3 regions of the Kitasatospora sp. NPDC048722 genome follow, and region 3 is predicted to be linked to each of the others. Evidence: riboswitches for the same ligand, from Rfam matches in the RefSeq annotation. Region 3 holds a riboswitch; each other region holds the start of a gene.

Region 1 (9,594 bases), on a different contig from region 3:
GGCCTCGCCGACTTCTCGCGCCACCACCGCTACCGGCCGACCTCCCTCAGACGGAAGTCCTCGACCGTCTCCCTCCTGATCAGCAGCCGTGCCCTGCCGTCCTTCACGGCGGCCACCGGCGGTCGGCCCACCATGTTGTAGCCGCTGGCCATCGACAGCTGGTACGCCCCCGCCGCCGGGACGGCCAGCAGGTCACCCGGCCGCAGGTCCGCGGGGAGCAGCGCGTCGCGCACGAGCGCGTCGCCGGCCTCGCAGTGCCGCCCGACCACGTCGACCCGCGCCGTACCCGCGTCCGTACGGCGGCCCACCATCCGCACGGTGTACTCCGACCCGTACAGCACCGGCCTCGGGTTGTCGCTCATGCCGCCGTCCACCGCCGCGAAGCACCGCCCGTCCGCCGTGTGCTTCACGGACAGCACCCGGTACACCGCCACCGCCGCCGGACCGACGATCGCACGGCCGGGCTCGACGGTCAGGCGCGGCACCTCCAGGTCCGCCTCGGCGCAGCGCACCGCGAGCCGGTCCGTCACCCGCACCGCGAACTCGGCGACGTCCAGCTCCTGGTCGCCCGGCAGGTACCGGATGCCGTGACCACCGCCCAGGTCGAGCTCGGGCAGCTCGACGCCGTGCCGGTCGCGCACCTCGGCGAGCAGTCGCACGAGGGTGTCCACGGACTGGAGGAACGGCTCGACCTCGGTGATCTGCGAGCCCAAGTGGCAGTGCAGACCGACGAGTTCCAGCCCCGGCTGGTCGAGCACCCGGGCGATCGCGTCGGCCGCGTCGCCACCCTCGACCGGGAAGCCGAACTTCTGCCCGCCCACCCCGGTCCGCACCGCGGCGTGGTGCCCGGCCGCGATGCCCGGAACGACCCGGACCAGAACCTTCTGCGGGGTGTCCGCCGCGACCAGCGCCGCGAGCCTGGCGATCTCCGCCGGCCCGTCGATGACGATCCGGCCGACCCGCAGCCGCCGCGCCAGCCTCAGGTCCTCCGGCGACTTCGCGTTGCCGTGCAGCAGGATCCGCTGCGCCGGGAACCCGGCGGACGAGGCCAGCCACAGTTCGCCCGACGAACAGACGTCCAGCCCCAGCCCCTCCTCCGCCACCCAGTCCGCCATCGCGCTGCACAGGAAGGCCTTGGCCGCGTACAGCACGTCCGCGTGCGGCAGCGCCCGCCGGTACGCCCGGGCGCGGCCCCGCACCTCGGCCTCGTCGAGCACGTACAGCGGCGTGCCGAACCGTTCGGCGGCCTCCGCCAGCCCGACTCCGCCGACCAGCACCTCACCGCCGGGCCCCGTCCGCGCCGACGCGGGCCAGGGGCCGCCGAGCGCGTCGGCGGGAGTGGAGGTGACGGAGGGAAGGGCGGTGAGCTGGGTCATTGCGGCTCCTACGGAACGTCGAGCGGGTGGCGGTCAGTCCTCGAAGTGCATCGCGAACCGGCAGTGGGCCGGGCGGGTACGGCTGGGGTCGACCTCCGAACGGGCCGGGGCGGCGGGCGCGGGCGCGGGACGCTCGGTGGTGGGCACGAGGCGGATCGTCCGTTCCAGCGGCTCGTCGACGTCGATCAGGGCGGTGGCGGTGGTCATCGGGGCTCCAGGGAACGTCGTGGAAGGGCCGCCGTCCGCGGCCCTCGGTTCCAGTGCAAACCCATCGCACACCGACCGCACCCGCCCTTGACGCGTGACCTACGCGGATGGGCTCGACCTTGACGACTTCCTGACGTTCCCCCCGACCCCACCCGCCGAACGGGTGTTCGCGCAGGTTGGAGGCCGGATCGATCATGGTGTCAGGGAACTGTCAAGGAAGGCCGTTCCACCGCCAAGCCCGCGTCAAGACCGGCATGGCGCGTGGAGATCCGGTGGTGGGCTGTCGGCCGTTCCCGCCGCTCCCCCGAGCCCGCCGCCCCGCTGTGCGGGGCAGCCCGGAAGGTCCCCGAGACGATGCGCCGTTCGGCCCTCACCCCACCGGACACCACCGCCCACCAGGAGAACCGGTTCCGCCAGGCGGAACCCCCCGCTCCCGAGCCGCCACGCCCGAGCCACCGCCCGAAGGACCCGAAGGCGGGCCGACGTACCCTCATCACCCGGCAGCAGCTCGCCGAGGCCCTGCCCGCCGCCGTCCGCAAGCTGCACCCGCGCACGATGGCCCGCAACCCGGTCATGCTCGTCGTCGAGACCGGCTCGGCCCTCACCACGCTCACCGCCCTCGCCCGCCCGAGCGTGTTCGCGTGGGTGATCAGCTTCTGGCTCTGGCTCACCGTGCTGTTCGCCAACCTCGCCGAGGCAGTCGCCGAGAGCCGGGGCAAGGCGCAGGCCGAGTCGCTGCGCCGCGCCCAGGCCGGCACCACCGCCCGGCGGCTGCTGCACTGGCGGGTCGGCACCCGCGACCACCGCCACGAGGTCATCCCCGCTGAGCAGTTGATGCTGCACGACATCGTGCTCGTGTCGGCCGGCGAGGTGATCCCGCAGGACGGCGAGGTCGTCGAGGGCGTCGCGAGCGTCGACGAGTCCGCGATCACCGGCGAGTCCGCCCCCGTCATCCGCGAGTCCGGCGGCGACCGCACCAGCGTCACCGGCGGCACCAGGGTGCTCTCGGACCACCTGGTCGTCCGGGTCACCTCCCGCCCCGGGCAGAGCTTCATCGACCGGATGATCAGCCTGGTCGAGGGCGCCAACCGGCAGAAGACGCCGAACGAGATCGCGCTCAACATCCTGCTCGCGTCCCTCACCATCATCTTCATCCTCTCCGTCGTCTCCCTCCAGCCGATGGCCATCTACGCGCACGCCCCGCAGACCACCGTCGTGCTGTGCGCCCTGATGGTCGCGCTCATCCCGACGACCATCGGCGCGCTGCTCTCCGCGATCGGCATCGCCGGGATGGACAGACTCGTCCAGCGCAACGTCGTCGCCCTCTCCGGCCGCGCCGTCGAGGCCGCCGGGGACGTCGACGTGCTGCTGCTCGACAAGACCGGCACCATCACGTACGGCAACCGCCGGGCCGTCGCCCTGCACGCACTGCCCGGCGCGACGACCGAACAGCTCGCCGAAGCCGCGCAGTTGGCATCGGTCGCGGACGAGACGCCGGAGGGGCGCTCGCTCGTCGAACTGACGAACCGTCAGTACTGGGTGCCGCCAAGGGCCCCCGGTGAGCTCGGCGAGCAGCGGCCCGTCCCGTTCACCGCGCACAGCCGGATGAGCGGCGTCGACCTGAGCTGGCCCGACGGCGCCACGTGCCTCATCCGCAAGGGCGCCGCGAGCGCCGTCGCCCAGTGGGTCGTCCAGTCCGGCGGCCGGCTGCCGATGGCGGCCAAACCGCTCGTGGACCGGATCGCCGGGGACGGCGGCACCCCGCTGCTCGTCGCCGTGCACGACCGGCACGGCGCCCGCGCGCTCGGCGTCGTCGAGCTCAAGGACGTCGTCAAGGAGGGCATCGCCGAACGCTTCGCCGAGCTGCGGCGGATGGGCATCCGCACGATCATGGTCACCGGCGACAACCCGCTCACCGCCAAGGCCATCGCCGAGGAGGCCGGGGTCGACGACTTCCTCGCCGAGGCCACCCCCGAGGACAAGCTCGCCTACCTGCGCCAGGAACAGGCCGCCGGGAACATGGTCGCGATGACCGGCGACGGCACCAACGACGCCCCCGCCCTCGCCCAGGCCGACGTCGGCGTCGCCATGAACTCCGGCACCCCGGCGGCGAAGGAGGCGGGCAACATGGTCGACCTCGACTCCAACCCGGCCAAGCTCATCGACATCATCCGGGTCGGCAAGCAACTCCTCATCACCCGGGGCGCGTTGACCACCTTCTCGATCACCAATGACGTCGCCAAGTTCTTCGCGATCATCCCCGCGATGTTCGCGAACGCCTACCCCGGGCTGCACCACCTCAACATCATGGGCCTGCACAGCCCGCAGTCCGCGATCGCCTCCGCGATCATCTTCAACGCGCTGATCATCGTCGCGCTGATCCCGCTCGCCCTGCGCGGCGTCCGCTACCAGCCCGCCTCGGCCACCGACCTGCTCCGGCGCAACCTGCGGGTGTACGGGCTGGGCGGGCTGGTCCTGCCGTTCCTCGGCATCAAGGCGATCGACCTGCTGATCGAGTTCGTCCCGGGACTGGGCTGATCAGCGACCGTCCGGATGCCGGTGCCGGTGCCGGCGCCGGTGCTACTAGTACGCGCGGCTGTCAGGGGGCCGTCAAGATGCGGGCGGCACGCGTCATGGCGGCGTCAGCGGCGGCGCGGACCGGATGGTTCCGGGGTTCACTGGACATGACGGAACCGAAGACACGGAACCACACGGAGGCGAACGGCCATGACCGGGACCACCCGAGTGATCGTCGGCCTGAGCGGATCACTGAGCAGTCTCGCCGCCCTCTACCACGCCGTCGGCGAAGCGGCCCGACTCGGAGCCACCCTCGTCCCGGTCGCGGCCTGGACCGTGCACGACCGGGACGGGCTGCGGCCGCTGTCCGAACTGGAGCACGCCGCCCGCCGGCGCCTCGACATCGCTTTCGAACAGGCCTACGGCGGGTACCCGTCCGGCCTGGTCGTCCGCCCCGTGGTGGTCAACTCCGAACCGGGTCCCGCCCTGGTCGGCACCGTCACCGGCCCGGACGACCTCCTCGTGATCGGTGCCGCCACCCGCCGCCGCCTCGACCGGCTGCGTCACGCGTCGGTCGCCCGCCACTGCCGCCACCGGGCCGGCTGCCGGGTCATCGAGGTGTCCCCGTCCGAACTCCTGACCCGCCTCGAACTCCCCGCCCGCACGGGCGCCCCGCTTCCGCTCCTCGCCCGCTGACACCACCGCACCGCGACACCACCGCACCGCGGCACCACGGCCAGGGCCACCGGGGCCGGCCCGGCGAGCCCCCTGCGCCGCCCCCGTCCGATCCGCCCGGACGGGGGCGGCGTCATGTCAACGCCCCTCTGGAGAAGGAGCGTTGAGGTGGGCGCTCAGCCACGTGAGCGAGGGCGGCAGCAGCCGCGTCCGGGTCGCGAGGCTGTGCTCGCCCCGAAGCAGCCGGAGAGCGGGGACCACGGTCGGGACGGCCTGCGGGTGCACCATGCCGAGCCCGAGCGCGGTAGCCGCCCGTCGAGCCGCCGATCACGCCGAGGATCCCCTCGCACCCACCGTCATCAGGTCGCACTCGAACGCCATGCGCCCCGGGGAGGGTGTTCGCACCGGGAGTACGTGTCGGGAGTTCGTGTCAGAAGTTCGACAAAGGTGTCGAGGGTCGCGCGGTTCCGGGCTATGCTTTCGGGTGTTTGAAAGGCACCTCGTTCGGTGAGGCGTCTTCACGGACACAGGCCACTGACCCGACGACGTCGAGAGACGCCCAGGTTCAGGACAGATCTTCCCGACCTAAGGGTTGATCCCAAGTGGCTTCCCCCAAGGGGGGATTACGCCGTGAAGTGCCAAAGCTCTGACGAGTTGGGGTGAGCCGGCCGCCCCGGGGGGCAGGTTGGCGAGCTCCTGCCGAGTCGATGAACGCGCCGCCCGTGGTGCGCCCGACCGGAAGGAGGCGATCACATGGACAGCAGTAGCAGTCCGGGCCACAGTCAGCCCCGTTCCCGTGTGCCCGAGCGCGCCTCCGGCAGACGCTGAACACCTCTATCGCGCAGCGCTTCTGACGTCCCGTCGCACCCACCTCGCCCGCGCGGCCCCACATCGGACAGGCCGCCCCGGGTCGCGGTGTCGTGCCCGCAGGGGGCCACCGTCGCCCGCTGCGAGGCGCGCTCGCGCGTCAACCTGCCAACCCCACGCCACGCCCGGCCGGGGCATGCCCCCGCACGCCCGCCGACCGTTGAACCCGAGGTGAGTCGCCATGTCCGTCGCCGCTTCCTTCCACCCCGCCCCCCGGACCGCTCCGCCCCGCGGCCTGCGCGCCACCCCCGCCGGCGTCCTCGGCCGGATCGCCGCGGGCCCGATCGCCGCGGGCCCGATCGCCGACAGCGTGCTCCAGGCCATCGGTTCGCAGGCCCCGGCCGGGCCTCAGGTGCGCCTGCGGGCCCGATGGGAGACCGTCACCGCCGCCGACGGGACGGCGCGGCCGTGCGCCCGCCGGCATGCCGAGTACTGACCACCCGTCCGCTTCCGCCACCCACTCCACCAGCAGATTCACGCCGAAGGAAGTCCCGTCATGGCCGTCCGCTACCCCCGGCTCGACGTCATCTTCTCCGACCACCGGGCCGCCCTCCGCGCCGTCACGAGGGCAAGCGCCCCCGCGGCCAAGGCCGCGCAGGCCTCCCCCGTACAGCCCGTCCCCGCGCAGTCCCCCGTCCGGGCCACCCGGGTGCGGACCGGCGACGACACCCCGCCGAACGGGCTGGCGATCGACCCCGAGCAACGGGTCGCGACCGTCGACGGCCGCGAAGTCGACCTCACCTTCATGGAGTTCGAGCTGCTCGCCCACCTGGTCGCCAACCCGCTGCGGGTGCACAGCCGCCGCCAGCTGATGGAGAGCGTGTGGGGCCGCCCCGACAACGGCGACACCCGCACCATCTCCACCCACATCGCCCGGATACGCCGCAAGCTCGGCCCCGGACACCGGCCCGCCCTCGCGACCGTCCGCCAGGTCGGCTACAAGTACGACCCCCGGCTGGCCGCCGCAGCCTGACCCGTTCAGCCAACTCACCTTCCCCACCTCCACGATGAGGTTTCCGATGACTCCCGGCAAGCTGCTCCCGCGGCGCGGCGAGGCGGCGGGGCTGCTCGTCGTCCTGACGCTCCTCGTCCTCGAAGGCCTCGCGTTGAGCGAGGCCTCGGACCCGGAGCGGCCGGTGATCGGCGCCGCCCTGATCGGCGCCGCCGCCACCGGCCTGCTGCTCGTCGCCGCGCTGCTGGTCGGCCGCCGTCTGGCGGCCCGGCGAAGGCTCCCGCTGCCTCCGCCGGGCCCGGACGGCCCCGTCTACAGCACCCGCGCCCTGGAGGGCTTCCCGATGGAGGCCGTCCGCCCGCTGCTGCTCGCCGAGGACGGGCCGCAGCTCAACCAGCTCTACGCGGCCTGGGTGCTCGCCCTCGGCGGTCACACCGCGCCGTGGATCGCCCGCCGGCTGGACCTGCCCGTCCCGACCGTCCGACTGCTCGTGGACGCCGTCCGCGAGCGGCGCCGGGGACGGCACCGGCCCGGCCCCAACCCACCACCGTCGCAGCGCCATTGACGACCGCGCCCACCAACTCCGGCCCCCGCGTCGCACCACGAGAGGAACCCTTCGGTGATCACCGCCCTGGACCACGTCCAACTCGCCGCTCCGCCCGGCAGCGAGGCCATGCTGCGCGCCTTCTACGGCGACATCCTGCAGATGGCCGAGCTCCCCCGCCCCGCCTCGCTCGCCGCGCGCGGCGGCTGCTGGTTCGCCGCCGACGGTGGCCGCGTCCGGCTCTACCTGGGCATCGAGGACGCCTTCCGGCCGACCACCAAGGCCCACCCCGGCCTGGCCGTCGACGAGATCGACGCCTTCGCCGGCCGGCTGGAGACCTCCGGCGCACTGGTCGTGTGGGACACCTCGCTGCCGCCGAACCGCCGCTTCTACACCCAGGACCCGGTCGGCAACCTGCTGGAGTTCGTCGAGCAGCAACCCGCGCAGCAGCACGCCCAACAGCCCGCGCCGACCGCCGAGAAGCCGACCGGGTCCTCCCGGGAACCTTCATACAGTTGACGACAACTGATTGAAACCGCAAGCTCCTTAACGTCTCCTTACCCGAATCCCCTTCCTCCCCCGGGCTTCCGGCGGACAGGCTTCCGAATGCTCCGCCAGGTGCGCGACCGCGCACCGCGGAACGTCCAGGGGAGGACTCCACCGTGCCCGACAGGCAACACCGACGGCTGCTCGCGATCGCCGTCACCCTCACCGCGATCGGCCTCACCACCACCCAGGCCTTCGCCGCCCCCGTCCCGGTGCCCACCACCACCGCCACCACCCACGACGGCACGACGGACGGCGGTGACGGCGGCAGCGACGACGCGCACGACTCCATGGAGTCCACCGCCCAGTTCACCGAGGCCCGCACGGCCCCCGGCGTGGTCGCCCCCGGCGCGTACGGTGCGGCCTGGGCGCAGCTCAAGTCCCTGCCGCGCACCGGCGGCGAGTGGGAGCACGTCACCACCAAGCCCTACAACGCCGACGACCCGCGCTACCGCGACGTCAACTCCAACTCCAGCGGCGGCTCCGGCGACGTCACCGGCCGGATCACCGGCCTCGCGGCCGACGACGACGGGCACGTCTACGCGGGGGGCGCCGACGGCGGCGTGTTCCGCTCGCGCACCGGCGGCGGAGACTGGGAGCCCATCGCCGAGAAGCTGCCCTCGCTCTCCACCGGCACGCTGGACCTCGACGGCTCCGGCCGCCTCTGGTACGCCACCGGCGAGGCCAACACCGGCGCCACCACGTACGTCGGCACCGGCGTGTACGTCCTCGCCGACCCCAAGCACGGCACGTTCCAGCCCGGGGACCGGGTCGGCGGCGCCGAGCTGGAGTCCACCACCATCCACGCGCTGCGCTTCGCCGGCGACAAGGTGTGGGCGGCCACCAGCCGCGGCGTGTGGAGCCACTCCACGACCACGCTCACCGGCCCGTGGACGCTGGAGTTCGCGCCCAACCCGGACTACCTGCCCGGCGGTTCGAAGGCGGCCGACCCGAGCGCGCCGTACAAGAACATCGCCAACGACATCGCGATCGACCCCAAGGACCCGTCCAAGGTGGTCCTCGCCGTCGGCTGGCGCAGCGGCGACACCTACAACGGCTTCTACAGCAAGGCTGCGGACGGCAGTTGGCAGCGCGTCGGCTCGCTCGGCGACCTGCCGACGGATGCCGCGAACGTCGGCGACGTCACCTTCGCCCGCTCGGCGGACGGTTCGCGCTACTACGCGATCGACGAGTCCCCGGCGGTCATGGCGAGCAACCCGGACACCGGACTCAAGGGCGTCTACGTCTCCAGGTCCGGTTCGCCGTCCGGCCCGTGGACGCTCATCGCGGACAAGGACAAGCTCAGGAACTCCGGTTCGGCCCTCCAGGGTGCCGGCTACCAGCCCGGCATCCAGTCCTGGTACAACCAGTTCCTCCAGGTCGACCCGGCCAACCCGGACCACGTCTACGCCGGCCTGGAAGAGGTCTTCGAGACCACCGACGGCGGCGGCTCGTGGGTCACCGCGGCGCCGTACTGGAACAACCCGTTCCCGTGCTGGAGCATCGACCCGGCCAAGCAGACCGGTGACTGCTCGCCGACCACCCACTCCGACCAGCACGCCGCCGCCATCGGCACCTACCGGGGCCGCACCAGCGTCTACGTCGGCAACGACGGCGGCGTCTACCGGCGCCCGGTGAACGGCCAGTTGGACGCCTACGGCCACGGCAAGGACTGGACCTCCCTCGCCGACGGCACCATCGACACCCTCCAGTACTACTCGGTCGGCGTCGGCAAGGACCCCGCCGACCCGTCCGGCCGGGGCGTCATCGTCAGCGGCGGCCTCCAGGACAACGGCGAGTCCATCCTGCGCGCCCACGACAAGGTGATGGGCTCCAACTTCGGCGGCGACGGCGGCGACACCATCGTCGACCCGAACAACGGCTGCAACATCGCCCAGGAGTACGTCTAC
Region 2 (9,594 bases), on a different contig from region 3:
ACGGCAAGGGCGTGGGCCGGAACTTCCGGGCGGACCTGATCCTCAACCTGTCGATCTGCTCGGGCGACTACCACCCCGACCCGGATCCGGACACGTCGTCGATCAGCTTCGACGCCGACTACGTGCGCGTGTTCCGCTGAGCGGCGCCGTTGGACCGGCCGGGCCCGGCGAGGCCCGGCCGGTCGGCCGGTCAGCCGGTGACCTGGATGGTGAACGGCTGCGAGTCGTCCACCCCCGGGTCGGTGGAACTGCTGACCGACACCGTGCCGCTGATCGCGGAGCCCACGACGTCGCGAGAGACCCGCACCGGGATCAGGGCCGTCGCGGTGCGCTCAGGCGGCAGACCCGCCGGGAACGTGCAGGTCACGGTCCTGTCGTCGTCGCTCTTCCGGCAGGACTTCGGGTAGAACCGGCCCTCCGGCACGGCCTCTGCCGGCAGCGAGATCCTCACGACGAGCTCCGGCGCGTCCCGCTGCGTCTCGTTGGCGACGATCCCGTGCACCGTTGTCACCTCGCCGGGCAGCACCGGGTCGGGGTCCTCCTGGATCACCACGACGGAGTCCGCGCCGGCCCTCGGCCGCTCGACCGGCCCCGCAGCACCGAGCATCCCGGCCACCGCACCGCACACCACCGCCGTCACTGCCCACCTCCGCAGCATCAACCGCACCTCTCGCTCTCCGTGGATCCCCCGATCACCGGTCACGCTAGGGAGCGGCCGCGCGGCCCCGACGACGCGACGCGAGCCGAACCGCACCCGTCATCCCTTCGGCCGAACGGAGCGCGACGGCAGGGGCTCCGGACGCCGCCCCAGCGCCCGGCGCCCCTTCCGCACCACCCTCAGTCCTGGGTCACGCCGATCGCCCGCGCCAGGGCCTCCAGGCCGTAGCGGGCGACGTGCTCCGAGTTGGCCAGGTCGATCGTCCGGACGCCCTCGGTGGCGAGGCGCTCGTTGATCTCCTCCAGGTGCTGCTGGACGACCTGCTTCTCGGCGTCGGTCGTGCGGCCCTTGTGCGGTCGGCCGGCGTGGTCCAGGCTCGCGTAGTTGACCTTCTCCCTGGCGGCGAGCGACGCCGGGCTCGTGCTCGGGACGGACCGGGCGACCGGCTTGGCGCTGCGCAGCACCTCCGTCATCGGCGTCGCCGAGGCCAGCCGGTCGAACGCTCCGGCCTCCATCACGACCGTCCGCGGCTCGTCCGAGCCCGGGTGGTGCAGCTCGATCGTCACCAGGTCGAGCGCCAGCTCCTCCAGCGCCGCCAGCTCACCCGCGAGCGCCTCGATCTCGACCGGTCCGTCCGCCAGGTCGGGGTGCCGGCGGACCACGATGCGCACCAGGTCGTCGTCGTTCTCCACGTGCTCGCCGGTCAGGTCCGAGAACCGGATGATCTTCTGGCCCATGTCTGCCTCTCTTGCCTCGTCGTCCGCGAAGAGCCTACGCCCGGATGATCTTCGTCCGGTCCGGCCCGGCATCAGGAGCGACGGCTGCCCGGGACCTTCCACCACAGGAGCCAGGCGCAGGTGGCGACGATCAGCGAGTTCAACAGGACCGAGCCCGACGCCCGGCCGTAGCCGAGAATGCCCAGCCACCCCTGGTACTGGATATACAAGTTCCCGGAGAACAGCGCCACGTCGACGACGAGGAAGAGGGCCCACACCAGCCCGGGATGGAGGCGCGGCCGGGGCAACGCGTGCACGAGCGAGAACACGACCGTGGCCACGAGCACGGACAGGTAGGAGGAGGGCGGCATCTGTCGCACGTAGTTCCACGGCATCAACAGACCGACGGCCCAGAGCACCGCCATGCTGCCGAGGAAGCGCACCAGCCGGGCGACGGCCGCATTGCCCCGGGGAGCAGCGATGAGCCCGTCGGCCCCCGGCGGATGGGGCGCCGTCTGCTGGTTCGGCGCGAAGCCGCCGTCGGGGGTCGGCGTTTGGTGCGGGAACGTGCCGAGCACCGACCGGAGCGGCTTCCCGGACGGCGGCGGCGGGTAGCCCACGGGCGGCCCGAAGCCGGGCTGGAGCGGCGGCGCGTCGACCCGGGTCGGCGGCGGGCCGACCGGCGCCGTCCCACCCCGGACCACCGACTCCAGCGCCGCGATGGCCTGTTCGGCCGTCAGCCGCTGTGCCGGGTCCTTGGTGAGCAGCCCGGCGAGCACCGGCGCGAGCGCACCGGCCCGCTGGGTCGGACGCGGCGGCTGGGTGACGACGGCGATGCACAGCGCGCTGAACGTGTCGGCGTGGAACGGCGCTTGGCCCTCCACCGCCGCGTACAGCGTCGCGCCGAGCGACCACAGGTCGTTGGCGGCCGTCGGCGGCTTGCCCTCCAGCTGCTCGGGGGCCATGTAGGCGGGAGTGCCGATGACGGCGCCGGTACGGGTGAGCGCGGTCGTCGCGTCGGCCATGTGCGCGATGCCGAAGTCGGTGAGGATGACGCGCTCGTCCATCAACAGGACGTTGTCCGGCTTGAGATCGCGGTGGACGATCCCCGCCGCGTGCGCCTGCTGGAGCGCCTTCAGCATCGCGACGCCGATCTCGGCCACCCGCCGCGCCGGCAGCGCGCCGTCCCGGCCGAGCAGCGCGGCGAGCGAGGCACCGGTCACGTACTCCATGACGATCACGGGCGCGCCCTCGTGCTCCACCACGTCGTGCACGGTGATGATGCCCGGATGGTTGAGCCGCGCGGCGGCGAGCGCCTCGCGCAGCGTGCGCTGGAGGAGCTGCTCGCGGTGCTCGTCGTCGACGCCGGCCGGCAGGAGCACCTCCTTCACGGCGACGTCCCGCCCGAGGGTCTCGTCCCGCCCCCGCCACACGCGGCCCATGCCGCCCTGCCCGATGAGGTCGTGGAGGCGGTACCGGCCCCCGACGACTGCCCCGTTCGATGCTGTCACGGACCCATACCCTAGTGGCGCGCCCCCGTCCCCGGACACGCCGCGGTGCGGACCCGTCGCCCCGGCCGGTCCCGGTCCGGTTCCGGGAGCCCGCTTGGTCATAAATTGGGTACCGCGCACCAGTTCGGGACTGCTAGCGTCCTCGACGTGGCAAAGCTGAACCAGATCATCGCCGTCGAAAAAGGCGTCAAGTCCAAGTCCTTCCAGGAGCTGACCCAGGCCCACCAGGACCTGCAGAAGCCCGCGCTGCTGGCCGGGATCTCCCGCACCTACCAGCCCAAGGACGAGGAGGGCGAGCAGCTGCCGCCGGAGTCGACCCGGGTGCAGCTCAAGGCCGAGGACATCCTGCGGTCCACCGCGACGACCCTCACCCGGCTGTTCGACGTGACGGCCACCAAGGACTGGGCCAACCTCGGCGCCCGCGCCGACGTGGTGGTGGACGGCCAGGTGCTGCTCGCCCAGGTGCCCGTCCCGTACCTGCTCTTCCTGGAGAAGCAGCTCACCGACCTGTTCACCTTCGTGCGCAAGCTCCCGGTGCTGGACGCCTCCGAGTCGTGGAACCTCGACCCGTCCACCGACTCCTGGAAGACCGAGCCGGTGCGCACCATCCGGACCAAGAAGGTGCCGCGCAACCACGTCAAGGCCGAGGCCACCGAGAAGCACCCGGCCCAGGTCGAGGTCTACTACGAGGACGTCCCGGTCGGCTACTGGACGACCGTCAAGTTCTCCGGCGCACTGCCGGCCCGGCGCGTGAACGAGCTCGCCGAGCGGGTGGAGAAGCTCCAGCAGGCGGTCAAGTTCGCCCGCGAGGAGGCCAACGCCGTGGAGGTCACCGACCAGCGCGTCGGCGACGCCGTCTTCGGCTACCTGTTCAGGTAGCCGCCTGATCGCCCGTCCGGGGAGCCGGGCGGGTGCACCGAACGGCGCCGAGAACTCTCCGGGAGACCGGATGGGGGCGCTCGCGCGGTGCGAAAAAGCTGACACTGATGTTGAAGCTGACCAGGGGTCACAGTGGAGGTTCGAATCCTCCCCCCGGCACCACCGGCCGGGGTAGCCCAAGCCAGGCAGAGGCGGGCCCCGTGAATCTCAGACTCTCGCTCCAGTCTCAGCATTCGCCGCCGAACACCGGATCGACCGGGTGCGGACGAACATCGACGAATGCAGGTTCAAGTCCTGCCTGTGCCGCTCCGTGGCACGGTAGTTCAACGGCAGAACGCGTCGGTTTCAATCTGATCCGCGGCCCTTAAACGTGCCGGTGTGAGCAATTGGGCGGCACACAGGGGCCCGGGAGCAGGCTACGCTCCCGGGTCCTCTCGCCTTCCGGACACCCGCGTACGCCTCCGCACACGCGCGCGCCGACGCGCGCCCGGCGGCTCCCCCGCTGGTCGGGGCGGGGTCAAGCTCAGGTCAAGGGTTATGCCGGGGGGATGGCGAGGCCCTATCCTGTCAAGGATTCGAAAAGACACCTCGTTCGGTGAGGCGTCTTCACGGACACAGGCCACTGATCCCACCCGTCGAGAGACGCTCCGGATCAGGACAGGTCTCCCCGGCCCAAGGGGTGACCCCAAGTGGCTTCCCCGCCCGCACCGGCCGGGGACACGCCGTGGAGTGCCAAAGCTCTGACGAGTTGGGGTGCATCGGGCGGTGACGTCCGTCCACCCTGCCATGCCGCCGCGGCACCGGATCGCGGCCGAGATCGGGAGGGGGCGTGATGGACGGAAGTCCTGGCCATAGTCGGCCCTCCACCGTTTCGTTCCCGCCGTCCTTCTTCCGCCGCTCCAGGCGGCTCCTCCTTCCCTGACCCGCCGGGTCCGCTCCGCTTCCCCCCTCGCGTCCGTGTGACGCGGGAGGCCCCTGCGTGCGCCCGGTGACCCCTGCGGTCAGGGTTGGCAGTGGCATGCCACCAGGCGGCCCGATGCCCCGTCCTGCCGGGGCGAGGGGGGTTTCTCCATGGCCACCACCACACTGTTCTCGTCCGCCACGGCGCGCCTTCGCGACCGCACCGTCGAAGCCGAGCGCCGCACCACCGTCACCAAGGCCGTCCGATCGTCGCTCGTCTCGCTCGCCGGGCTGGTCGGCGGCCCGGTCACCAACCAGGCCGGCGAGGAGGTGGGCCGCGTCGTCGACGTCGTCGCCCGCCTCTACGGACCGGAGCCCTACCCGCCCGTCACCGGCCTGATCATCCGCATAGGCCGCCGCCGCGCGTTCATCGCGGCCACCACCGTCGAGCGGATCCACACCAGCGGGGTCCGCCTGCGCACCTCCCGCGTCGACCTGCGCGACTTCAACCGCAGGCCCGGCGAGGTGTTGCTCGCCCGCGACGTGATGGACCACCAACTCGTCGACGTCGACGGCGTCCAGGTCACCCGCGCAGCCGACCTCTACCTCGCCCCGCTCGCCGCCCGCACCGTCCTGGTCGGCGTCGACGTCTCGCTGCCCACCCTCCTGCGCCGCCTCGGGCCGCGCCGCTGGCAGATCCGCCCCACCCCGGACGGCGTCCTGGACTGGCAGTCCGTCGCCCCCTTCGGCGAACAGGCCACCCACGGCCCCGCCGAGGTGCGACTGCGCGCCTCCCGCTCCGCGCTGCACCGGCTGCGCCCGGCCGACCTCGCCGACATCCTGGAGGACCTCGGCCGCCACGAGCGCCAGCAGCTGCTCGGCTGGCTGGAGCCGGAGCACGCGGCGGACGCGCTGGAGGAGATGGAGCCCGCCGAGCTGGAGAACCTCCTGCGCGAGGCGCCGCCCGAGCACGCCGCCCGGCTGGTCGACGAGATGGAGCCGGACGAGGCCGCCGACGCCCTGCGCGACCTGAACCCGGGCGAGCGCGAGAACCTGCTGGCCCGGATGCCCGAGCCCGAGGCCGCCGAGCTGCGCTCGCTGCTCACCCACCGCGAGGGCACGGCCGGCGGCGCGATGACCACCCTGCTGGTCACCACCCGCTCGGCCCGGACCGTCGGCGAGGTGCGGGCCGAGCTCGCCGCCCAGGCCGAACACCGCACCGACATCGACGCGGTGACCGTCCTGGACGACGACGGCGTCCTGGTCGGCGACATCCCGCTGTTCGACCTCGCCGTCGCCGAGGACACCACCGTGGTCGCCGACCTGGTCGCCTGGCGGGCCCAGTTCGGCCCGCCGGTGACCGTCCGCCCCGACACCCGTCTCGCCGAGGCCGCCCACCACCTGGTCGCGGCCCGCGCCACCTCCCTGCTCGTGGTCGACGACACCGACCGCCCCCTCGGCCGGGTCCTGGCCGACGACATCCTCGACTCGCTGCTCCCCGAGCGCGGGCGCCTGCACTTCCGGAGGCTCCTGAAATGACCCGCGACCTCGACACCCGCCCCGACGCCGACGCGTCCGCGGCCGCGCCGGCGGGGCCGCGGTCGTCCGCGCCCGCGCCCGGACGCCGAAGGGGCTTCCGCCGGATCGCCGCCGTCGCGATGGTGGCCGGTCCCGGGCTGGTCGCGGCCAACGCCGGCAACGACGCCGCGGGCATCGCCACCTACGCCAGCGCAGGCTCGCAGTTCACCTACGGGACGCTGTTCTTCATGGTGCTCGTCACCATCGCCCTGGTGATGGTGCAGGAGATGGCCGTCCGGCTCGGCGCGCACACCGGCAAGGGCCTGGGCGCGCTCATCCGCGAGCAGTTCAGCCTGCGGCTCACCGCGCTCGCCGTGTTCTGCCTGCTGCTGGCCAACACCGGGCTGGTCGTCAGCGAGTTCGCCGGGATCGGCGCCGCCTTCGAGCTGCTCGGGGTGCCCAAGTGGGCGGTCATCCCGCCGGCCGCCGTCCTGCTGTGGTCGCTGGTGCTGTTCGGCTCGTACAAGTGGGCCGAGCGCATCTTCCTGGTGATGTCGCTGGCGTTCTTCGCCTACCCCGTCGCCATGGTCATGGGCCACCCGGACTGGGGGCAGGTCGGCGAGCACCTGGTGATCCCGCACCTGGAGCCCAGCAAGGACTTCATCCTGCTGGCCGTCGCGCTGATCGGCACGACCGTCAGCCCGTACATGCAGTTCTACGCGGCGGCCGGCGTCGTCGACCGCGGTGCCAAGCCGGCCGACTACAAGCTGATCCGGGCGGACGCCGTGCTCGGCGCGGTGTTCGCGTGCGTGATCAGCCTGACGATCATCATCGCGACCGCCTCGGCCATCGGCGGCACCGGCCCGCTGGAGTCCGCCGCCGAGGCCGCCGAGGCGCTCAAGCCGGTCGCCGGGCACGGCGCCGAGCTGCTGTTCGCCTTCGGCCTGATGGGCGCTTCCGCCCTGGCCGGCGCCGTGGTGCCGCTCTCCGCCAGCTACGCGATCGGCGAGGCCGCGGGCGTCGAGCGCTCCGTGTCGCGCAGCTTCCGCGACGCGCCGCTGTTCCTCGGGCTGTTCACCGCCCAGATCGCGCTCGGTGCCATCGTGGCGCTGACCCCGGTTGACCTCATCCAGCTGCTGATCGGCACCCAGGTGCTCCAGGGCCTGATCAGCCCGATCGTCCTGGTCTATCTCCTGGTGCTCACCAACCGCCGGTCCGTCCTCGGCGACGCGGCCAACAGCCCCCGCTACCGCGTCGTGGCCACCATCGCGGTCGTCGGCGTCGCGCTCATGTCGACGATCCTGCTGGGCCAGACCATCCTCGGCTGGTTCGGCATCGGCTGAACAACCGGAAAGCACCACCGGGCCTGTCGTCCACGGACGGCAGGCCCGGTGGCGTTCGGGGGCCCGGGAACCCCCGCACGCCGCACGACCAGCCGAACGAGTGAATCCGGCGACGGCTCCGCAGTGCCCTCCGGCCTCCCCCGCCGGGGCCCCCGCGCCTTGCGCGCCCGGCTTCCCGCCGCTCCACGGGCCTCCCGCCGGGTGCTCGAAAACACCCCGTTCGACCCGGGCTCGCCCGGGGAGCAAATCGCTTGAACGGCGGGCTCGAACAGCACCATCATCGGACCTCCGCCGCCCGCCGCGCAGCCTCAACTCCGGTGTCTTCTTGCCCATTTGGGCTACACACGGGCTGCCCGGCGACGGCTTTGCACGTCCGTTCACGCGCCTGGAGGAGCTGTGGAGAATCCCCCTACCCCGGTGTTCGGCGACCCCCGCGAGGAGGCCGACGCATGAGCGAACGAAGTGAGCGAATCATCAGATGGCGCGCATGGGCGAATGCCCCTGCCGAGCGAAGCGAGGTGGGAGCATGAGCGCCCCGACCCAGCAGTCCGCCGACGGCGTCAACGCGCCCGACGACGCCGACGAGGAACTCACGTGGCTGGCCGACCGCCGCCGCATCGAGACGATCGAGGCGATCAGCGTCGGCGCGATGGCCCGCCGCCTGCCCACGCTCGTCGTCCGCGCCTTCCGCCTCGGCTGGCGCATCGACCGGTTCTCCGTCGCCCTGCTCCTCGCCTGCCAGGTCCTCTCCGCCGTGCTCGGCGCGACCGGCCTGCTCGCCACGACCGGCACCATCGCCGCCCTGTTCGGCCCCGGCCGGGTCGGCGACAAGCTCGCGCACGCCGCGCCGTCGATCCTGGTGATCGCGGCCGCGGCCGGCGCCCGCTCGCTGCTCGGCATCACGATCCGCACCATCACCATCCACCTCTCCCCGCGCATCTCCCGGGAGGCCGAGGCGGCCGTCCTGCGCGCCACCGTCGCCGCCGAGCTCACCGCCTACGACACCGCCGGCTACAACGACGAGCTGGACGCCGCCGACCGCGGCGCCGACGTGTGCGTCGACATCGTCGGCGAGGCGCAGAACCTGATCGCCTCCGTCGCCTCGCTCATCGGCGCCGCCGGCGTCCTGACCGTCCTCCACCCCCTCCTGCTCCCGCTGCTGGTACTCGCCGCGCTCCCGCAGGGCTTCGCGTCGGTGCGCGCCGCCCGGGTCCAGTTCCTCGCGAACCGGGCCACCATCGGCGACCGCCGGATCATGGCCAATCTGCGCTGGTACATCCACGTCAAGCGCAACGCCGACCAGATCCGCTCCGACACCATGGGCGACTTCCTGCTCGAGAAGTACGAGCACGTCGGCCGCCGCCTGGACGCCACGTCCCGCCGGGCCGCACTGCAGAGCGCCCGCGTCTCGGTGCTCGGCGCCGCCGCCACCGGGCTCGGGACCGCCCTCGTGTGGGCGGCGATGCTGTGGCTCGTCAGCACCGGCCGCATGGGACTCCCCCAGGGCGGCGCGGCGGTGTTCGCGCTCGGCGCGGTCGGCACCAGCCTGCACGGCATCGTCGGCTACGGAGCCGACCTGTTCCGCACCGGCATGTACCTCGACGACTGGTCCACCTTCCTCGACACCGCCGGCGGCCACCGCCTCCAGCGCGGCGACCGGGTGCCCGAGCCCCCGCGCCGCATCGCCGTCGAGGACCTCCGCTACGCCTACCCCTCCTCCGAACGCACCGCCCTCGACGGCGTGAACCTGCACGTCGAACGCGGCGAGATCCTGGCCCTCGTCGGCGAGAACGGGTCCGGCAAGACCACCCTCGCCAAACTCCTCTCCGGCCTCTACCTGCCCACCGCCGGATCCGTGCGCTGGGACGGCCACGACACCCGCGACCTCGACCCGCACGCCCTGTGGCACCAGGTCGCCGTCGTCCCCCAGGACTACGCCCGGTGGCCGCTCACCTGCCGCGACAACATCACCCTCGGCCAGCCGGCCGCCGACGGCGACGCCGCCGTGCTGCGCGCCGCCGAGGCCTCCGGCGCGGCCGAGGTCGTCGCCAAGCTCCGCCGGGGCCTGT
Region 3 (9,594 bases):
CCGGCGGTGGTGAGGGCGCGCAGGTAGGCGACGCCGGTGGCGAGCGAGCAGCCCAGCTCCTGCGCGGGAGAGGCGCCGGCCTCGTGGTAGGGCAGGGCGTCGACGGTGAGGGCGCGGACGCGGGGGTAGTCGGCGGCGCAGCGGGCGGCGAGCGCGGCGGCGTCGGCGAGCAGGGCGTCGGTGCGGGTGGTGTCGCCGGTTCTGGCCTGGAGGCCGAGCGGGTCGGCGCCGAGGTTGCCGGCGGCGGCAGCGGGGGAGACCTCGCGCTCTTCGTACAGCTTGAACAACTGCTCGGCGGCGTCGGCGAATTCGGCGCCGGCGTCGAGGGCGACGGCGGCCAGGTCCAGGTAGACGCCGGTCAGCGCCTCGGGCAGCGCGGCGATCGGCAGGCCGTCCCCGCCGAGCTCCAGCCAGAGCGAGCCGACGCCGTTCTCCAGGTCCGCGAGGACCGCCTCGTTGGTCCGGCGCCGGTCCGGGTCGGCGTGCCGCTGGCGGACGTCCCACCCGGCGACGGCCGAACCCTGCGGGCGGCCGCCGCGCACGAACGGCGCGAAGCCGGGGTAACCGGCCTCGGCACCGGTGTTCTCGGCGGTGTACAGGGGGCGGGCGCTCAGGCCGTCCTGGAGGGTGGTGGCGAGCGCCTGTTCGGCGGCGGGGCCGTCCCCGGGCTGCGCTCCGGACTTGCGCAGCACGCCCTCGACGAGCCGCTGCCACTGCTCACGGTGCGCTGCCGGGAACTCGGCGGCGAGGGGGAGCCCTTCGGGCGGGACCTTCATGACCGCAGGTTAGCGCCCGTTCGCGTGAGCACAGGAGGGCCGGTCGGTGTGACCTTTCCCTCGATTTGGCGAGACTTCAGCACTCCGGGTGACGGCGGGTGCCAGCCCGGGCGTCGAGGGGTCGGGCGGTCGGGCGGACGGCTGAACGAAAGCGGCGGCCCCGGTCGTTCCAAGGAAGAGAAGTGGCAACGGGATTGTGGAACCTCGGCTCCCATCTATTAAGTTACTTCGAAGAAGGCGGGTGAGACTGACATCCCCCGTGCGATCTCACCCGCCTTCGCTCCGCCGTGCCCTGTTCCCCCTCGCTCCGCCCTGCCTCCGTACCCCGAAGGAGCCCACCGCCATGGGAAAGCGCCGCAAGCCCAGCCCCCCGAGCCGGGCCCGCCTCGCCGTCCTCACCACGGCCGTGGCCGGCGGCGCGGTGCTCGCCGCCGGGACCGCCCACGCCGAGCCGACGCCCACGCTCGCCTCCGTCAAGGAGCAGGTGGACAAGCTCAACGACGAGGCCGAGCAGTCCATCGAGCGCTACAACGGCTTCCAGGCCAAGCAGCAGTCGCTCCAGGCGGACGCGACCCGGATCCAGGACAAGGTCGCCCGCGGCCAGGAGGCGATGAACGAGCTGCGCACCCGGCTCGGCGCGGTGGCGGGGGAGCAGTACCGCACCAACGGCATCGACCCGGGCATCCAGCTGATGCTCGACTCCGACCCGGCCGGCTACCTGGAGCGCGCCGCCGCGCAGAACCAGGTCGTCGAGGGCCAGACCGCGCTGCTCAAGCAGGCCCGCGACGAGCAGCGCCGGCTCGACCAGGACCGCGCCGAGGCCGCCGCCATGCTCACCCAGCTCGACAGCGTGGGCGCGTCGCTGGGCGAGGAGAAGAAGCAGGTCCAGAGCCGGCTCGCGCAGGCCCAGGCGCTGCTCAACAAGCTGAGCGCCGCCGACCGGGCGAGGATCAACGCCCAGGAGTCCGCGGAGAAGGCGAAGGCCGCCGCCCAGCAGGCCGCCGCGGCCGACCGGGCCTCCCGCTCGGCCGACCGTCCCGCCGCCGGGCCCGGCGCGGACGCCACCCTGCCGAGCCCGAGCCCGAGCGGGAGCGGCCGCGTCGCCGACATCATCAAATTCGCCACCGCCCAGCTCGGCAAGCCCTACGAATGGGGCTCCACCGGACCGAACACCTGGGACTGCTCCGGCCTGACCGGCGCCGCCTACCGCGCGGCCGGCGTCAAGCTCCCCCGGATGTCGCAGGACCAGTGGAACGCCGGCACGCGCATCGCCCGCGGCGACCTCCAGCCCGGCGACCTCGTCTTCTTCTACGGCGACATCCACCACGTCGGCATCTACATAGGCGACGGCAAGATGATCCACTCCCCGCGCACCGGCAAGAACGTGGAGGTCCTCCCGATCTCCGTCATGCCGTACATGGGCGCCGTCCGCCCGGCCTGACGGGCGCCGCCCCGGACCTGGCGGCGGGGGCGGGCCGAGCCGGCCGGCGGCAGGTCGGCCGCCGGAGCCGGGCCCGGCCGTTCCCGACGGAACGACCGGGCCCGCCCCTTCGGGTCAGTTGGCGATGATCTGGAGCGTCCCGTCGCTCCCGATGCTGCCGGTCACGTAGAGGGTGTGGCCGTCGGGGCCGACCGCGAGGCCGTCGAGCTGGTCCTCGTCGGGGGAGATGGTCTCGGCCGCGACCGCGCTGCCGGAGGCGGTGTCGACGGAGAGCACCGACGGGCCGGCGCTGTAGTCGTTCTTCTCCACGTAGAGGCGGGTGCCGTCCGGGCTGACCTGCGGGGCGCGCAGGTCGGCGAAACCGCTGACCAGGGTGAGGTGCCGGGTGACGGTGTCGCCGGCCGGGTCGATCACGTCGGCCTGGCCGCCCTTGTAGCCGGAGGCCACCGCGAACAGGCGGGTGCCGTCCGGGCTGAAGACGGGGTAGTAGTCGAGCGCCCCGGCGGTGCCGCTGACGGTCCCGACCAGGGTGGGCGTGGCGCCCGCCGTGCCGACGTGGAAGACGCCGGCGTCGCCGCCGACGTACAGGTCGTGCCCGCCCGGCCGGAACGCGGCGGTGCCGGTGAAGCCGGTGGGCACCTGCACGGAACCGGTGAAGGCATGCTGGGCGGTGGAGAACGCGACCACCCGGCCCTGACCGTACTGGCGGTAGGCGGTGGGCCCGTTCTGGACGACGTAGGCGGTGGCGCCGTCGGGGCTCACGGTGAGGCCGGTGAGCGTGCCCGGGTTCCAGCCGGCCTGGCGCGGCTGGTCGGGCAGCGCGGTGGTGGTGAGCACGGTCAGCGTGGCGGTGTCGAGCACTGTGAGCTGCTGCCCGTTCGCGACGTACAGGCGGGTGCCGTCCGGGGAGAGCCCGGCGACCAGGCCGAGCTGGGTGGCGCCGAGGGTGGCCTGCCGGGTGACGGCGTCGCTCCGGGTGTCGACCGCCTTGACCTGGACGGCGTTGCCCGTCCCGGTCACCACGACGTACGCCGTGGTGCCGTCGGGGCTGACGAGCGGCTGGGCCTGGTTGTGGCCGACGGTGATGATGCCCTCGGTGCCGGAGACCGGGGCGGCGGCCTGGGCGGCGGTGCCGGTGAGTGCCAGGACGGCGGCGGCAGCAGCGGCCACGGCGGTCGTGCGGGTGTACCTGCTGATCGAACTCTTCGAAGTCTTCGCGGTCATCTCGGTTGTCGATCCCCCTTTGGCGCACCGCACGGTGCGGTGCCGGGGCAGGTTAACCGATCTTCCTGGGAGTCTGATGGACGGTCAGTGGACGGAGGGCGACGCCCGGGCTCACGGATGCGGCGCACAGGCCAACAGGTAGGGGAGCAGCGGGACCGCCACCACCCCGGCCCACCACGCCGCTCGGCGCGGGCGCCGGCCGCCCCCGGGGCGCGCCAGCCGCCGCACCCGGGTGAGCACCCCGGTGGCCGCGACCCCGAGGGAGCCGCCCGGCGGCGCCGGGGAGGTGGCCAGGGCGCAGAGCGCGGAGGCGAGTTCGGTGCGCGACACCCGGGCGAGCGCCGCGTCGTCGGCCGCCATCTCCAGCAGCAGCGCCACCTCCGCCCGTCCCAGGCGGGCCAGCGGCAGGCGGCCGAGGAGGAGCGCGAAGGCGTCGGCCGGCAGCCGGAGCAGGTGGTGCCGCCCGCGGATGTGCTCGCGTTCGTGCGCGACGGCGGCGGCGAGCTGGCGCTCGTCGAGGAGTTCCAGGGCGCCGCGCGAGACCACGACCCGGCTGCGGCGGCCGGGCAGGCAGTAGACGGCCGGGTGGGCGTGCTCCAGCACCAGCGCGTTCCAGCGCCGGTCGCGCACCGCGACGAGGTCCAGCACCTTCCGGTGCCGCCGGCGAGCCCGTCCGGCCCGCGCGCCGACGGCGGCCACCACCGCGGCGAGCCCTGCGGCCCCGGCGGCGAGCAGCCACCAGTCGTGGGTGTGCGGGGCCAGCGGCGGGGCCGGTTCGGCGTGCGGGAGGAGCCCGAGCAGTCCGGCGGGCTCGTGGGCGAAGGGTTCGACGGCGTGGTGGGCGGCGAGCAGCAGCGCGACTGCGAACGAGGCCATCAGTGCCAGCCACAGGGCGGTGCCCGCCACCGGGTGCGCCTGGAGCCGGGCCGAGCCGGCCAGCCGGCGCGGCAGTGCGAGACCGGTCGCGGCCAGGTAGAGGCCGAGCAGCGCGAGGGTCACCGCTCGTCGTCCCGGGCCTTCACCTGCTCCAGTGCGGCCAGCAGCGCGGAGGCCTCGTCGCCGGTCATGGCGTCGACGAAGTGCAGCAGCGCGCCGGTGCGGTCGTGGGTGGTCTCCAGCGCCTGGTGCATGAGCCGGGCGGTGTACGCCTCGCGCGTGCAGGTCGGCTCGTACACCCAGGCGCGGCCGACCTTGTCCCGGCGCAGCCAGCCCTTGGTGTGGAGGATGTCGGCCACCGTGGTCACGGTGGTGTAGGCGACCGGCCGCTGCTGCTGGAGGTCGTCGACCACCTCGCGCACCGTGGCCGGCCGGCCCCAGGACCAGAGCCGGTCCATGATCTCGGCCTCAAGGTCGCCGAACCCGCGCAGCACCGCCCGTTTCCCCTTCCTCGCCGCCGCCGTCTGGAACGGCGCCCATGGTACGGCGTTCGACGTCGCCGACGTCCTGCGTCCTCCTGCGTCAAAGTTCTACAAAGGTGTCGAAGGAAACCGGAAAAGTGGCCCACGGCGATCCGCACGGGGGTATGCTCTTCGAGGTTTGAAGAGGCACCTCGTTCGGTGAGGCGTCTTCACGGACACAGGCCACTGACCCGACGACGTCGAGAGACGCCCAGGTTCAGGACAGATCTTCCCGAGTTAAGGGTTGATCCCAAGTGGCTTCCCCGCAGCGCCCGTTGCGGCCGGGGATTACGCCGTGAAGTGCCAAAGCTCTGACGAGTTGGGGTGTACCGGTCGACGGGACCGGTCCGCTCCTTGCCGTGTCGCGATGCGGCGCACAGTCGGTGCGCCCCCCGGCCGGGAGGAGGCGAGAAACATGGACTGCAGTAGTCCGGGCCACAGTCGCCCCTGCCCCCGCATGCTCTCGTACACCTCCGGCACGCGGTAACAACCTTTCCTGCGAACGCTCCGTCAGGCGCTCCGTGGTGCGCTCAACCATGCCCTGACGCAAGCGACTTGACGCACCGTCATGTCAGCGCGACGCCCGAGACCGGCCTTGTCCCGGCTCGCGCCGCCGTGCGGCCCGGTGTCGCGCGTCCGCAGGGGGGATTACTGCTGCGTGCCCCCTGACGGCCCCCTCAAGGCAGGGGGCGGGGAGGACCCACCATGGCGAACGCCATGCTCGACCCGAAGGTTCCCGCCGCTCGCAGCGCGGTGCTGGACGACGCGCACATCGGTGACATCAAGGGTGCCCTCGGCACCATCAGGCTGGACGACGACGCGCCCCGCCGGGGCCTCTCGGTGCGGCTGAAGACGCTGCTGGCGATCATCGGCCCGGGCCTGATCGTCATGGTCGGCGACAACGACGCCGGCGCCTTCTCCACCTACGGCCAGGCCGGCCAGAACTACGGCACCCAGCTGCTGTGGACCCTGCTGATGCTGGTCCCCGTGCTGTACGTCAACCAGGAGATGGTGCTGCGCCTCGGCGCCGTCACCGGCGTCGGCCACGCGCGGCTGATCCTGGAGCGCTTCGGCAGGTTCTGGGGCGCGTTCAGCGTCATCGACCTCTTCCTGCTCAACGCCCTGACCCTGGTGACCGAGTTCATCGGCGTCACCCTCGCGGCCGGCTACCTCGGCCTGCCGAAGGCCGCCTCGGTGGTCCTGGCCGCCGCGATCATCATCGCCTCGGCGTTCACCGGCTCCTTCCAGCGCTTCGAGCGGGTCGCCGTCACGCTGTGCGCCGGCTCGCTGCTGCTGGTGCCGATCTACTTCATGGTCCACCCGAAGACCTCGCAGATGGCCCACGACTTCGTGGTGCCGAGCATGCCGGGCGGTTCGGGCCGGCTCGCGGCGGTCATGCTGGTGATCATCTCCATCGTCGGCACCACCGTCGCCCCCTGGCAGCTGTTCTTCCAGCAGTCGTACGTCATCGACAAGCGCATCACCCCGCGTTTCATGAGGTACGAGAAGGTCGACCTGTGGATCGGGATCGCCGTGGTCATCGTCGGCGCCGCCGCGATGATGGGCCTCACCGCCGCCGCGTTCGCGGGTACCGACGGCTTCGGCCAGTTCTCCGACGCGGCCGCCGTCGCCAGGGGCATCGAGGACAAGGCCGGCCGCCTGGCCGGTGTGCTGTTCGCCGTCGCCCTGCTGGACGCCTCGATCATCGGCGCCTTCGCGGTCTCGCTCTCCACCGCCTACGCCGTCGGCGACGTCTTCGGCATCAAGCACTCGCTGCACCGCGGCGTGAAGGGTGCCAAGGGCTTCTACGGGATCTACGCCGGCCTGGTCGTGGTCGCCGCGGCGATCACGCTGCTGTCCACCGAGTACACCCAGGGCCTGATGACGCAGTTCGTCCAGGTGCTCGCCGGCGTGCTGCTGCCCTCCGCGACCGTCTTCCTGCTGCTGCTCTGCAACGACAAGGCCGTCCTCGGCCCGTGGGTCAACGGCCCGAAGACGAACGCCTTCACCTCGGCCGTGGTCGGCGTGCTGGTCATGCTGTCGCTCATCCTGACCGCCGCCGTCGTCTGGCCGGACATCAGCTCGGACGCGATCCTGTGGATCATGGCCGGCTGCGGCGTGGCGGGCGTGCTGGTCGCCGGGTACTTCTTCACCTTCGGCCGCAGCGGCACCAAGGAGGACCCGATCGACCGCACCGGGCGCGGGAACTGGCGGATGCCCCCGCTGGAGTCCCTGGAGAAGCCGGTCATGTCCACCGCCCGCAAGGTCGGCATGGGCGCCCTGCGTGCCTACCTGCTGATCGCGATGATCATGGTCATCATCAAGGTCGTCCAGACCGCCCTGGGGCACTGAGCCGCCGGAAGCCCACCGAACGGACGGGGGCGGGCTGAGGTCCCGCCACCCGTCCGTTCCGTTCCTCCCCCTCCCGTCCGCCCGCAGTCTCTCCGTAGGAGGTGCCGCCGTGCACACCCTGACCACCGCCGAGTTCCTGGTCCGGCTGGCCACCGGCGTCGCCTGCGGCGCCCTGATCGGCGTCGAACGCCAGTGGCGCGCCCGGATGGCCGGCCTGCGCACCAACGCCCTGGTCGCCGCCGGCGCCACCCTGTTCGTCCTCTACAGCGAGGCCGTCGGCGACACGGGCAGCCCCACCCGGGTCGCCTCGTACGTCGTCTCCGGCATCGGCTTCCTCGGCGGTGGCGTCATCCTGCGCGACGGCGCCGGCGTCCGCGGCCTCAACACCGCCGCCACGCTGTGGTGTTCGGCCGCCGTCGGGGTGCTCGCCGCGTCCGGCAAGCTCCGACTCGCCGTCCTCGGCACCCTCGCCGTGCTCGCCGTGCACCTGGTGCTGCGCCCGGCCGGGCGGCTGCTCGACCGCGCCCCGCAGGCCGGCAGCGACCCGGACTCCACCAACCGCGCGACCGTCCACCTGGAGTGCGACCGCAAGTCCGAGGCGCACATCCGGGCCCTGCTGCTCCAGTCCCTCGCCGCCTCCGGGCTCACCCCGACCGGCCTGCGCGCCCGCCGCGCCGACACCGGCGAGGCCACCAGCCTGCGCGCGACCGTCGCCGTCCCCGGCCAGGTCGCCCCCGCGCTGGAGCAGGTCGTCACCCGGCTCTCCCTCGAACCGGGCGTTCGCGACCTCCACTGGCGCGTCGAGGACGAATCGGACGACCCCGGCGCCCCGGCGCTCGCGTGAGGGAGTAGAACGGAAGGACCGTCAGACCGCCCACCACCAGGAGGCCCGATGCTCACGCCCGACCCCAGGCACGGGCCGCTCGTGCCGCTGCTGCTGGTGCTCACCGTCGTCACCGGCGTGGTAGACGCGGTCAGCTACCTCGCGCTCGGGCACGTCTTCGTCGCCAACATGACCGGCAACGTGGTGTTCCTCGGCTTCGCCCTGGCGGGCGCGGCCAACCTCTCCGCGACCGCCTCGCTGGCCGCCCTCGCGGCCTTCCTCGCCGGCGCCCTGGCCGGCGGGCACCTCGCCGGACGCCTGCCCGAGCACCGGGGACGGCTGCTACGGGCGGCGGTCGTGGCCCAGGCGGCGCTCGTCGTCGCGAGCACCGTCCTGGCGGTGGCGGCCGGGCACACCGCCGGCCCGGTCCGCTACGCGCTGATCGGGCTGCTCGCCCTGGCGATGGGCGGCCAGAACGCGGTGGTGCGCTCGCTGAAGGTGCCCGACCTGACGACGACGGTGCTGACCATGACGATCACCGCCCTCGCCGCCGACCGCTCCGGCCCCCGCCGGCTGGCCTCCGCGGTCTGGATGCTCGCCGGGGCCCTGCTGGGCGCCCTGCTCGTCCTCCACGCGAACGTCCCGACGGCGCTGGCCCTGGCCTCGGCCCTCCTGATCGCCGTCGCGGCCGTCCTCCACCGCCCCTCCCGCACCACCCCGCCCTGGGCGGCGCGGCCCTGACCGGGGCGTGTCTCAGGGGTGGTAGATCTCCTTCATCGCCGTGATCTTCCCCTGCTCGTTGCGGTGGACCGCGAAGTAGGGCGTGCTGGCCAGCTTGTACGTGGCCAGCTCGGCCGGCGTGATGGTGCGCTCCTTCGTGCCCTTGCCGGTGAACTCGACCACCTGCACCACCGCGTTCCTCGTCAGCTGATAGCCCGTGGCGTCGCCGGTGGGCGTGTACTCGACGAGCTCCTCGTTCTCCGCCTGGTAGCCGCAGCTCACCGGTGTCAGGTTCACCTTGGTCACCCCGCCCGTGGTGGTCGCGGAGTCGAACTTGACGAAGTCCGGCCGGGCCGGGTCGGGGTGACAGGGCTTGAGCGCGGCCGAGGCGGTCGGTGCGGGCGTGGCGGGTGCCGCGCTCGCCGTGGGGGCGGGTGCGGGTGCTCCGGAGGCGGCCGTGGTGGGCGCCGGCGGGGCGGCCGCGGGCGCGGGGTCCGGGTCGTCCGGCCCGCAGCCGGTGACGAGTGCGGCCAGGCCGAGCGCGAGCGCGGCGGCCAGAGCGGTGCGACGGTTGTTCATGTGCGGTCCCCCGGGTGCGGTTGGCTGACGGGGGAGACGCGGATCGGCCCCGGTCGGTTTCAGTCGTCCTGCCGGTGGCCCGCGCGGCCGCTCCAGAGGGGTTCGAGCCGGGCCCAGGAGCGCGTCCAGGACTCGTCGGACCGCCGTTCGAGGGCACGGAGCCGGAGCCGGAGCCCGACGACGACGAGCGCCACGAGGGCGAGCAGGGTGCCGGCGCCGATGCAGGCGGCGGAGACGGCGACGGCGGCACGGTCGAGCGGGGGAGCGGCGACGGCGCCGCCG

The links. A riboswitch is a leader RNA that binds a small molecule or an ion and turns the genes downstream of it on or off. The one in region 3 is predicted to bind magnesium.
Region 1: another riboswitch for magnesium. It lies ahead of AB0C76_RS29635 (hypothetical protein); the one in region 3 lies ahead of AB0C76_RS12825 (NRAMP family divalent metal transporter).
Region 2: another riboswitch for magnesium. It lies ahead of AB0C76_RS29815 (CBS domain-containing protein); the one in region 3 lies ahead of AB0C76_RS12825 (NRAMP family divalent metal transporter).

The regions. Positions count from the first base shown of each region.
Region 1 covers NZ_JBEZGX010000047.1:57,176-66,769, reverse strand. The annotation lists gene lysA (diaminopimelate decarboxylase) at 30-1,376, opposite strand; gene AB0C76_RS29650 (hypothetical protein) at 1,410-1,583, opposite strand; gene kdpB (potassium-transporting ATPase subunit KdpB) at 1,938-4,121, shown strand; gene AB0C76_RS29640 (universal stress protein) at 4,311-4,796, shown strand; M-box (ykoK) riboswitch at 5,268-5,441, shown strand; gene AB0C76_RS29635 (hypothetical protein) at 5,824-6,078, shown strand; gene AB0C76_RS29630 (winged helix-turn-helix domain-containing protein) at 6,139-6,615, shown strand; gene AB0C76_RS29625 (hypothetical protein) at 6,662-7,159, shown strand; gene AB0C76_RS29620 (glyoxalase) at 7,214-7,657, shown strand; gene AB0C76_RS29615 (glycosyl hydrolase) at 7,801-9,594, shown strand, end outside.
Region 2 covers NZ_JBEZGX010000048.1:16,954-26,547, reverse strand. The annotation lists gene AB0C76_RS29840 (hypothetical protein) at 1-140, shown strand, start outside; gene AB0C76_RS29835 (hypothetical protein) at 191-658, opposite strand; gene AB0C76_RS29830 (hypothetical protein) at 838-1,395, opposite strand; gene AB0C76_RS29825 (serine/threonine-protein kinase) at 1,467-2,885, opposite strand; gene AB0C76_RS29820 (hypothetical protein) at 3,033-3,764, shown strand; M-box (ykoK) riboswitch at 4,345-4,524, shown strand; gene AB0C76_RS29815 (CBS domain-containing protein) at 4,836-6,203, shown strand; gene AB0C76_RS29810 (divalent metal cation transporter) at 6,200-7,525, shown strand; gene AB0C76_RS29805 (ABC transporter ATP-binding protein) at 8,052-9,594, shown strand, end outside.
Region 3 covers NZ_JBEZGX010000013.1:115,197-124,790, reverse strand. The annotation lists gene AB0C76_RS12850 (methylmalonyl-CoA mutase subunit beta) at 1-776, opposite strand, end outside; gene AB0C76_RS12845 (NlpC/P60 family protein) at 1,120-2,217, shown strand; gene AB0C76_RS12840 (hypothetical protein) at 2,332-3,441, opposite strand; gene AB0C76_RS12835 (M56 family metallopeptidase) at 3,553-4,440, opposite strand; gene AB0C76_RS12830 (BlaI/MecI/CopY family transcriptional regulator) at 4,437-4,808, opposite strand; M-box (ykoK) riboswitch at 4,983-5,169, shown strand; gene AB0C76_RS12825 (NRAMP family divalent metal transporter) at 5,544-7,190, shown strand; gene AB0C76_RS12820 (MgtC/SapB family protein) at 7,300-8,034, shown strand; gene AB0C76_RS12815 (YoaK family protein) at 8,083-8,754, shown strand; gene AB0C76_RS12810 (hypothetical protein) at 8,767-9,312, opposite strand; gene AB0C76_RS12805 (hypothetical protein) at 9,372-9,594, opposite strand, start outside.